2 regions of the Burkholderia cepacia ATCC 25416 genome follow, and region 1 is predicted to be linked to the other one. Evidence: riboswitches for the same ligand, from Rfam matches in the RefSeq annotation. Region 1 holds a riboswitch; the other holds the start of a gene.
What was found. Region 1 has a riboswitch for manganese ahead of APZ15_RS26875 (sodium:calcium antiporter). Riboswitches for the same ligand answer to the same signal wherever they lie in the genome.

Region 1 (5,097 bases):
GCCGATCCTGATCCAGGTGTTCTTCAACGCAGCGCTCGCCTATGGGCTCAATCGCGTCGTCGGCGAGAAACACAGCATCGCGTGCCCGTCGGCGCTGATCGGCGCGTCCAACTTTTTCGAGCTGGCCGTGGCGGCTGCCATCAGCCTGTTCGGCTTCCACTCGGGCGCGGCGCTCGCGACCGTCGTCGGCGTGCTCATCGAGGTGCCGGTCATGCTGCTCGTCGTGCGCGTCGTCAACCGTTCGAAGGGCTGGTACGAGCGCGCGTGAAACCATTCAGGATTCCGGAAATGACCGACATCACGATCTATCACAACCCCGATTGCGGCACGTCGCGCAATACGCTGGCGATGATACGCAACAGCGGCGTCGAACCGCGTGTCGTGCTGTACCTCGACACGCCGCCGGGGCAAGAAGAGTTGCGCGCGCTGATTGCGGCAATGGGTATCCCCGTCCGCGACGTGCTGCGTCGCAAGGGCACACCGTATGACGCGCTCGATCTCGACAATCCGAAATGGAGCGACGACGATCTGATCGGCTTCATGGTCGCGCATCCGCTCCTGATCAATCGCCCGATCGTCGTCACCCCGCTCGGCACGCGGCTGTGCCGCCCGTCCGAACGGGTGCTCGACATCCTGCCCGATCCGCAGAACGGGCCGTTTGCGAAGGAAGACGGCGAAATCGTGATCGATGCGGAGGGCAAGCGTGTCTGACCGCCTGAACGATCTGCCGCAACTCGACGCCGCGCTGTTTCGCGTGCCGGATGCGAGCCAGCTGCAACCCGCGCGCCCGTCGACGCATCCGCCACGCATCGTGCTGCTCTACGGTTCGTTGCGTGCGCGTTCGTTCAGCCGGCTGCTGGTCGAGGAGGCGGCGCGGCTGCTGACGGCCATGGGCGCCGATGCCAGGATCTTCAATCCGTCCGGCTTGCCGTTGCCCGACGATGCACCCGAGCATCACCCGAAGGTGGCGGAGTTGCGCGAGCTCGTGCAATGGTCGGAGGGCATGGTGTGGTGCTCCCCCGAGCGGCACGGCGCGATGACCGGCGTGATGAAAGCGCAGATCGACTGGATTCCGCTGTCGGTCGGCGCGGTACGGCCGACGCAGGGCAAGACGCTGGCGGTCATGCAGGTCAGCGGCGGATCGCAATCGTTCAACGCGGTCAACCAGATGCGGGTGCTCGGGCGCTGGATGCGCATGCTGACCATTCCGAACCAGTCGTCCGTCGCGAAGGCGTTCATGGAGTTCGGCGACGACGACAGGATGAAGCCGTCCGCGTATTTCGACCGGGTCGTCGACGTCATGGAGGAACTGGTCAAGTTCACGCTGCTCACGCGCGACGTCGGCGCGTACCTGACGGACCGGTACAGCGAGCGCAAGGAAAGCGCCGAACAGCTGTCGCAGCGTGTGAACCAGACGCGCATCTGAACCGCTCGCGGGCACGCTGCCCCGGTGCATCGTTCGCACCGGGGCAGCGTGCCCGTGCCGGGTGAGCCGGGTTACCGGGCCAGTGTCAGGAACAGATAGGCTGCGTAACCCGCGCCGTTCGCCAGCAACGCCCAGATCGCGAGCCCGCGCGTGCGCGCATTGACGCGCAGCCATGCGGCCGCCGCGAGCGTGACGATCACACCGGTCAGCACTTCGAGGCGCGGCTCCCACGGCGTCAGCATGATGCCGATCGCCGGCAGCAGCGTGCCCTGGAACACCATCGCGCCGGTGATGTTGCCGAACGCGAGCGTGTCCTTCCCGCGGCGGATCCACAGCACGCTGTTGACCTTCTCGGGCAGCTCCGTCGCGATCGGCACGATGATCAGCGACAGCAGCAGGGCCGATACGCCGAGCACGTGCGACACGCCTTCCACGCCGTGAATGAAACCCTTCGCCCCGCCGACCAGCAGCGCGACGCCGATGAGCAGCTGCAGCGCGATGGTCGCAAGATTGGTCGGCACGCCCAGGCGCGACAGGAACATCTTGTGCGGCGCCTCGGTGCCATGCCCGGCATCGACGAGCTGGTTCGACGCACGGAACGTCATCACGACATACATCACGTAGATCCCGACCAGCATCGCGGCGAGCAGCGCGCGCACGGCGCTGTTGTGATGCGGGACGAACATCGCGGCGGTGGCCAGCGAGAACGCGGCGAGAAAGTAGTTCAGGTCGCGCACGAAACCCGTCCGTTCGGGCGCGATCGTGCCGCGCGGCCCGCGCGAGCGGATCACCGCGAGCGTCATCAGGAACGTGGTGAGCGTGGCGAGCATCAGCGGCGCGCCGAGAATCGCGCCGACACCGATCTCCTCGTTCACGGCCGGGTTCGCCGTGCCGCCGGCGAGCGCGAGCAGCGGCACCATCGTTTCGGGCAGCGCGGTGCCGACGGCGGCGAACAGCGACCCGGTGACGCCTTCGGAAATCTTCAGGCGTTCGCCGAGATGTTCGAGCGCATTGGTGAAGACCTCGGCGGCGACGAGGATGACGATCAGCATGACCGCCAGTTCGACGAACATGAACGTCATGCGGCACCTCCGCAGGCATGCGTGCGGACGGGGACGGCGGCGAAACGCGGGGAGAGGGCGGCGGGGAACATGGGGACTCCGTGGTCGGACGTTGACGAACCATGGCACATCCGCCGACGTCCGACCAGGAACGACGCGATGTGCCGATGGTCTCGCCAGGCCGATCAGGCTGAACGCGCCACGGCCGCAGGCCGAGTGTGTTGACGCGTTCGCTTTCCGGAGACGGAAAGCAGGCTACTCCCCAAAGACGAAGGGCAGTCTAGCCGAGCGGGTTGCTTTCGACAAGCCTTCATTTCGTACGGCATTGTCGGGTCGGTGGGTATGGGGAGACGCTGAATGACTGGGCACGCAATGATCTGGCCGATGTGATGTGTCGATCGTGGGGCCGACGGAAGTGGTCACAAAAGAGGCGAAAGTGCTCGTTGTCAAAGACGAGGTTGACCGTCCGGCAGAACCCGTCGCTGCAGTACACGCGCATCTCGTCGGTGACGTGCTGCAAATGCCCTTTGAGGGCCGGCAGACTAACCATGCCGGAGCGACTGGCATGGACCGACATCTGCGGCGGTATCGATGGGCGGTTGGTGACCATCTTCGTGTGATCGGGGTGCGATTTCGTCGAGGACGTTCGTGGCGGGATGCGGGACACATACCACTGCGGCCCGTCGACGCGAATCTCTTCACTCCACGCGTCCGGCCCCCCGTGGAGGCTGACACGGTCGCCTTATTGGCAGACGAGGGGGCTGCGGAACTCGAGGACGAGATGTTGAGCCGTGTGGCGACGAAACCTTCTGTAACAGTCGTGCCGCCGGAAGACTGCCCGTACCGCTATGTCCTACGTAGGTTCGGCTGGATCTGACAAGTTGTCTTCGTTATCGACGTTGGAAATGCCGGGGTTTTGATTACGCTGAGACCGGTTCTCTCGCGAATCATCATTCAAGCGCTATGCCCGACGTCAAAAAAGTCCCGTATTACCAGCTGGAATCCGGAGTCTTCTATTCCGGCAAACGTTGGAAATGTCACGCTGGAGTGGTCGGATGCATTCCCATCGACACGCAGCAAAAAATCTCGTTCGACAGGCGTGCGCCGAACGAGCCGCCATCGCCGCCCAAGGCACCTGCACCGGTCAAGCCGCATCACACGTCCACCCCTGCGCCAGCGCCCACCGAACCGCCTGCCAAACCGCAGCCGAACGACAAGCCTCGGGACGCGGAGCAGGCCGACAAATTGCCCGAGTTCGATCTGCAGGACATCCCCAAAGCGATGGACAAGATGGGCTGGCCAATTTCGGCCAAGCTGGCGCGGAAATGGTTTGCGAGCCCAAGACATGTCTATAACAACGACCTCAACTCTGTACAGCCGCTCGATGACACGACGGTTTCCCTGGATTGGGCTCTGAAATTTCGCGGTGCAACGGAACGATTCAATCAGCTTGTCCGGCAAGCGATTTACACGCCGAATGCCGCACGCGCAGTAACGAAAGTCCTGGCGCCCGTGGTCGAGCGGAGTTTTTCGGCCGGACAAGTGAGCGCGGCAGGTATTGTTATCGACACCTCCCCGTTTCTGACTGCTCCGCTCCAGTTTCATATCGCCTGGGGATTTCAGTACCAGCCAGTATCATCCCTCGACACGCTCGACGGTACCGCGATGACGGATTTGACCGGCGCCCTGGCGAACTTCAATTTCTACGCTGCCGTAGGGAAGGCGGCCGTTACCGGCGAACGCTTTTATCAATACGAAGGCGAGAACAGGGTCTTCTGTCTCGAGCCTGTCGCGCGGATTACCCACGTCTATGTCTACATCAAAGACAGCTATTCGTTCAACGACGATTCGCTTTCCAAGAGCCAATACCTCGGCCACTGGAACAGGAACAGGAACAGGATGGTTCTGTCCTATGCCGCGGCGGTCAACGTTTTTTTCAAAAGCAGCAACTTGAACGTCGGGAACTCGACTATTGAAGAATGGCGGTATCTCCCCGCGGGCGAGGAGGTCAACAAGCCGATCGACAAACGCACCAGTCTTTTTCGGAAGTTCCTGGCGAAGGATGTCTACTGGCCAGTTCATAACAAGACGTACCGCGACTGGAGGTCGGCGCATAATCGTGGTGGCGACTTCATGGTCTACAGTCGCCCTAAACTCATCAAGCTGGACAAACCGATCATTCTGAAATTCGACACCGTATGCAGAACCGTCCCGGCCGAGCAATGAAGGCGACCGCCGTCATTCTCAAAGCGGTTTCGACCGTTGTCGTCACATGCCTGGTTGTCGCCATTGCATGGATGTTTTTGCCAGTGGACGTCAGGAATGCGATCGTGCTTTTCTCGCTCAAGCATGCGAAGAGCACGATCTTCGCCATCACGTCGATCATCTTCGTGCTCTACTTCTACCGGCTTGTCAGAAATATCGGCCATTTCAGCAGAACGATGCGCGCAGGACTGGCGATCGTCACGCTGGGCTTCCTGGCAATCTTCTATCTCGTCAGCGTTCGCGGGATCACGACCGACGAAACCGACTGCCAGCGATACAACTACAACGCGAAACTGAACGGCGGCATCAAGCAGGTCGATGGCACAACCTATATCGTCAACATCT
Region 2 (5,097 bases), on a different replicon from region 1:
CGGCCGCCACGTTCGCCCGCGCAATCGCCTCCGGTCGTGCCGCACGCAGCATGCCGCTACCGCTCGCGAAACGCCGTCCCGCCGCCCTCCGGCGTCGATCGCTTTCTTCTGTTCGCCTTACCTTGATGCAGGACCATTTGTCATGACGCAAACCGCTTTCCGTTCCCAGCTGCTGACTTTCAACGGCGACCCGGCGCAATCGAGCCAGGCCGCGAACTACGAGACCGACGGCCTCCTGATCGTCGACGACGGCAAAGTCGTCGCGGCCGGCCCGTACGCGCAGCTCGCCGCGACGCTCGCGCGCGACGCGATCGTCCACGACCTGCGCGACAAGCTGATCGTGCCCGGCTTCATCGACACGCACATCCACTATCCGCAGACGGACATGATCGCGTCGCCGGCGCCGGGCCTGCTGCCGTGGCTGGACAAGTACACGTTCCCGACCGAGCGCCAGTTCGGCGATCCCGAGCATGCGCGCGAGGTGGCCGACTTCTTCGTCGACGAACTGCTCGCCTGCGGCACGACGAGCGCGCTCGTCTACTGCACGGTGCACAAGCAGTCGGCCGATGCGCTGTTCGCGGCGAGCGACGCGCGCGACCTGCGGATGATCGCGGGCAAGGTGCTGATGGATCGCAACTGCCCCGAATTCCTGCGCGATACCGCGCAATCCGGTTATGACGACAGCGCCGAGCTGATCGGCCGCTGGCACGGCAAGGGCCGCCAGATGTACGCGCTCACGCCGCGTTTCGCGCCGACGTCGACCGAAGCGCAGCTCGAGGCGTGCAGCGAACTCGCGCGCCGCCATCCGGACGTGTTCGTACAGAGCCACGTCGCGGAGAACGTCGACGAGGTGAAATGGGTGGCCGAGCTGTTCCCCGGCCATCGCAGCTATCTCGACATCTACGACCGCTACGGGCTGCTGCGCCCGCGCGCGGTGTACGGCCACTGCATCCACCTCGACGACGAGGACCGCCGCCGGATGGCCGAGACGCGCACCGTCGTCGCGCACTGCCCGACGTCGAACTTCTTCCTCGGCAGCGGGCTGTTCGATTTCGACAAGGCCGGTGAACACGACGTGCCCGTCACGCTCGCGACCGACGTCGGCGGCGGCACGTCGTTCTCGATGCTGCAGACGATGAACGAAGCGCACAAGGTCGCGCGGCTGTCGGGCCACCATCTGACCGCGACCCGGATGTTCTGGCTCGCGACGGCCGGCGCCGCGCAGGCGCTCGACCTCGCCGACACGGTCGGCACGCTCAAGCCGCGCACCGAGGCCGACTTCGTCGTGCTCGATCCGCAGGCCACGCCGCTGCTCGCGCGCCGGACGAAGCGCGCGGATTCGCTCGAGGAACTGCTGTTCGCGTTCGCGCTGCTCGGCGACGACCGCGCGGTGTACCGCACCTATGCGGCCGGCGAACTCGTCCACGAGCGCGGGGCGGCGCGCCGCCCCGCCGCGTAACGGCGTTCCGGGGGGTGTCCCGGCAGGCGCGGGCGTCGGCCGCCGCGTCTGCCTGCGGGGCGGCTGCCCGTCTGCCGGGCCTGCCGTACGGCCGGAGCTTGCCGAACGCCAATCCCCGCCCGGACACCAGGCACCGCACCGCTCGACCGCTTTCCCGCGCGCGACACGCCGTGCTAGAATTCGCCGCTCATTGGGGAGTAGCCGCTCCGCTCGATGTCCCGCGCCCCCGGCGCGCATCGTGACGGAGGCGTCCGTCAACAGACTTGGCCTTGCGGCCATGGCGGGCGCAGCCACCTAGGCCTGGCGAGACCGATGGTTCACAGTGCGCCGCATCAGGGCCCGGCGCGCCGTGGATCGTCGCTCGCACGCACAACACCGGCCCGTGGAACCCCATACGTGTCTCAAGCCTTCCTGATCTCCACCGGCGCCGTCGCCCTCGCTGAAATCGGCGACAAGACCCAGTTGCTTTCCCTCGTCCTGGCCGCGCGCTATCGCAAGCCGGTGCCGATCATTCTCGGCGTGCTCGTCGCGACGCTCGTGAACCACGGTTTCGCCGGCGCGCTCGGCGAATGGCTCGGCGCGCTGGTCACGCCGTCGATCATGCGCTGGGCGCTCGCGTTCTCGTTCATCGCGATGGGGTTGTGGATCCTCGTGCCGGACAAGCTCGACGCCGACGAGGCCAATGCCAACCGCTCGCGGCTCGGCGTGTTCGGTGCGACCCTCGTCGCGTTCTTCCTCGCGGAAATGGGCGACAAGACGCAGATCGCGACCGTCGCGCTGGCCGCGCGCTTCCAGGACTACATCGGTGTCGTGGCCGGCACGACGTTCGGGATGATGCTCGCGAACGTGCCCGCGATCCTGCTCGGCGACCGTTTCGCGCACCGCCTGCCGACGAAGCTCGTGCACGGCATCGCGGCCGTGCTGTTCGTCGTGCTCGGCGCGCTGGCGCTGCTGGGCGTCGGGGTCTGACGGGGAAGAAAACGGCAGGCGCGGCCGGACGGCCGCGCCGAGGCTGATGCCGCGTTACTTGGCGGCGGCGCCCGAAGCGGGCGCAGCCGGCACCGCGCGCTCGTTGGCGGCCGGTGCCGCCGGGCCGCCGCGCTTGTCGACCGGCAGCCGGACCGAGCGGACCGCGCCGTTCGACAGCGGGAAATCGGCGAGCGCGCTGCGCGCGAGGAACGGCATCGCGTACAGCAGCGTGCCGTTGTCGCCGGTCGTGCGCGCGGACACGTTGTAGACCTCCTTGCCCGTCGCGCGCTCGGTGATGCGGATGCCGAGCGTGTAGTCGAACACCTGGTACGTCTGCGCGACATAACCGGCCGGCATCGGCCCCCAGGGCCCCCACGGGCCCCACGGCCCGCGCCGCCAGTACGGCCCCGGCCCGACGAACCACGGATCGTAATAAACGGGCTGCGGCACCGTCACGAGATCGCTGCCGACCGCATAGGTCAGCCCGACGAGATAGCGCGCCTGCGCCTGCGGCACCTGCCGGAACGCATACGTGGACAGCTCGTTCGCGACGATCGGCTCGTAGGTCGACTGCTCGATGCTGTTCTTCTGCGCGTCGGTGCGGGTGAACGCATAGGTGCGTGTCGCGTCGCTGCCGCTCCAGTCGGAGAAGGCCGTGACCTGGGTCGTCACGTAGCTGGTGCAGCCGGTCAGCAGCGCCACGCACAGCACCGCCGCCCAGCCCGCACTGCGTTGAATCCATTCGCGTTTCATGTTGATCCTCTTCGATCCGTCACCCGTTCGTCGCACCGCGCGAACCGTAACGGGATGCCGATAATACGCGGACTCCCGGAACCGGTAAAAAGTTCGCCCGGCACGCAGCCGCAAGCCTTTGTACAATGGCCCGGTTCGCCCGGCCCGTGCCACGGGCCCGTCCCCCACTCCACCGATCTCGACGACCATGTCCGACAACGCTTCCTCCACCGTGATCCGCCGCGCCGACTACACGCCGCCGGCCTTTCTCATCGATGCCGTTGCGCTCGAATTCGATCTCGCGCCGGCCCGTACGATCGTCAGGAATACGATGCGCGTGCGCCGCAACCCGGACGCCGCGCCCGCGCCGCACCTGGAGCTGATGGGCGAAGCGCTCGAATTCGTCGGCGCACGGCTGGACGGCGCGCCGCATGGCGCCGTGCGCGCGCACGAGCACGGGCTGACCGTCGAGAACGTCCCCGATGCATTCGAGCTGACGCTCGAAAGCGCATGCGCGCCCGACCAGAATACGACGCTGTCGGGTCTCTATGTATCGAGCGGCAACTTCTTCACGCAGTGCGAAGCCGAAGGCTTTCGCCGCATCACCTACTTCCTCGATCGCCCGGACGTCATGGCGTCGTACACGGTGACGCTGCGCGCCGACAAGGCCGCCTACCCGGTGCTGCTGTCGAACGGCAACCTCGTCGATTCCGGCGACCTGCCCGACGGCCGCCACTTCGCGAAGTGGGAAGACCCGTTCCGCAAGCCGAGCTACCTGTTCGCACTGGTCGCCGGCAAGCTCGTCGCGATCGAGGAGAAGATCACGACCGGCTCGGGCAAGGAAAAGCTGCTGCAGGTGTGGGTCGAGCCGGCCGATCTCGACAAGACGCGTCACGCGATGGATTCGCTGATCCATTCGATCCGCTGGGACGAGAAGCGCTTCGGCCTCGAGCTCGATCTCGACCGCTTCATGATCGTCGCGGTCGGCGACTTCAACATGGGCGCGATGGAAAACAAGGGGCTCAACATCTTCAACACGAAGTACGTGCTGGCGAACCCCGAGACCGCGACCGACACCGACTTCGCGAACATCGAATCGGTAGTCGGCCACGAGTACTTCCACAACTGGACCGGCAACCGCGTGACCTGCCGCGACTGGTTCCAGCTGAGCCTGAAGGAAGGCCTGACGGTGTTCCGCGATCAGGAATTCTCGGCCGACATGGCCGCGGGCGACGCCGTCGAATCGGCGGCCCGCGCGGTCAAGCGCATCGAGGACGTGCGCGTGCTGCGCCAGCTGCAATTCGCCGAGGATGCCGGCCCGATGGCGCACCCGGTGCGCCCGGAGAGCTACGTCGAGATCAACAACTTCTACACGATGACCGTCTACGAGAAGGGCTCGGAAGTCGTGCGGATGTACCAGACGCTGTTCGGCCGCGACGGCTTCCGCAAGGGGATGGACCTGTATTTCAAGCGCCACGACGGGCACGCCGTGACCTGCGACGACTTCCGCCATGCGATGGCCGACGCGAACGGGCGTGACCTCGCGCAGTTCGAGCGCTGGTACAGCCAGGCCGGCACGCCGCGCGTGTCGGTGCGCACCGCGTACGACACGGCCGCGCGCCGCTATACCGTCACGCTCGCGCAGGGCTACGGCGACGCGTCGCCGGCCGCGCGCGAAACGCAGCAAGGGCCGCTGCTGATCCCGTTCGCGATCGGCCTGATCGGCCGCGACGGCCGCGACCTGCCGCTGCGCCTCGACGGCGAAGCCGCCGCGGCGGGCACGACGCGCGTGCTCGACTTCACCGACACCGAACAGACCTTCACGTTCGTCGACGTTCCGGAACAACCGCTGCCGTCACTGCTGCGCAACTTCTCGTCGCCGGTGATCGTCGAGTACGACTACAGCGACGACGACCTCGCATTCCTGCTCGCGCACG

Region 2: another riboswitch for manganese. It lies ahead of APZ15_RS08785 (TMEM165/GDT1 family protein); the one in region 1 lies ahead of APZ15_RS26875 (sodium:calcium antiporter).

What each region holds. Positions count from the first base shown of each region.
Region 1 is NZ_CP012982.1:2,134,500-2,139,596, forward strand. It holds gene arsB (ACR3 family arsenite efflux transporter) at 1-268, shown strand, start outside; gene arsC (arsenate reductase (glutaredoxin)) at 289-711, shown strand; gene arsH (arsenical resistance protein ArsH) at 689-1,426, shown strand; gene APZ15_RS26875 (sodium:calcium antiporter) at 1,498-2,508, opposite strand; yybP-ykoY riboswitch at 2,589-2,763, opposite strand; gene APZ15_RS26880 (DUF6402 family protein) at 3,451-4,713, shown strand; gene APZ15_RS26885 (hypothetical protein) at 4,686-5,097, shown strand, end outside.
Region 2 is NZ_CP012981.1:1,920,854-1,925,950, reverse strand. It holds gene APZ15_RS39005 (hypothetical protein) at 1-146, shown strand, start outside; gene guaD (guanine deaminase) at 143-1,459, shown strand; yybP-ykoY riboswitch at 1,640-1,777, shown strand; gene APZ15_RS08785 (TMEM165/GDT1 family protein) at 1,856-2,428, shown strand; gene APZ15_RS08780 (DUF4136 domain-containing protein) at 2,483-3,181, opposite strand; gene pepN (aminopeptidase N) at 3,369-5,097, shown strand, end outside.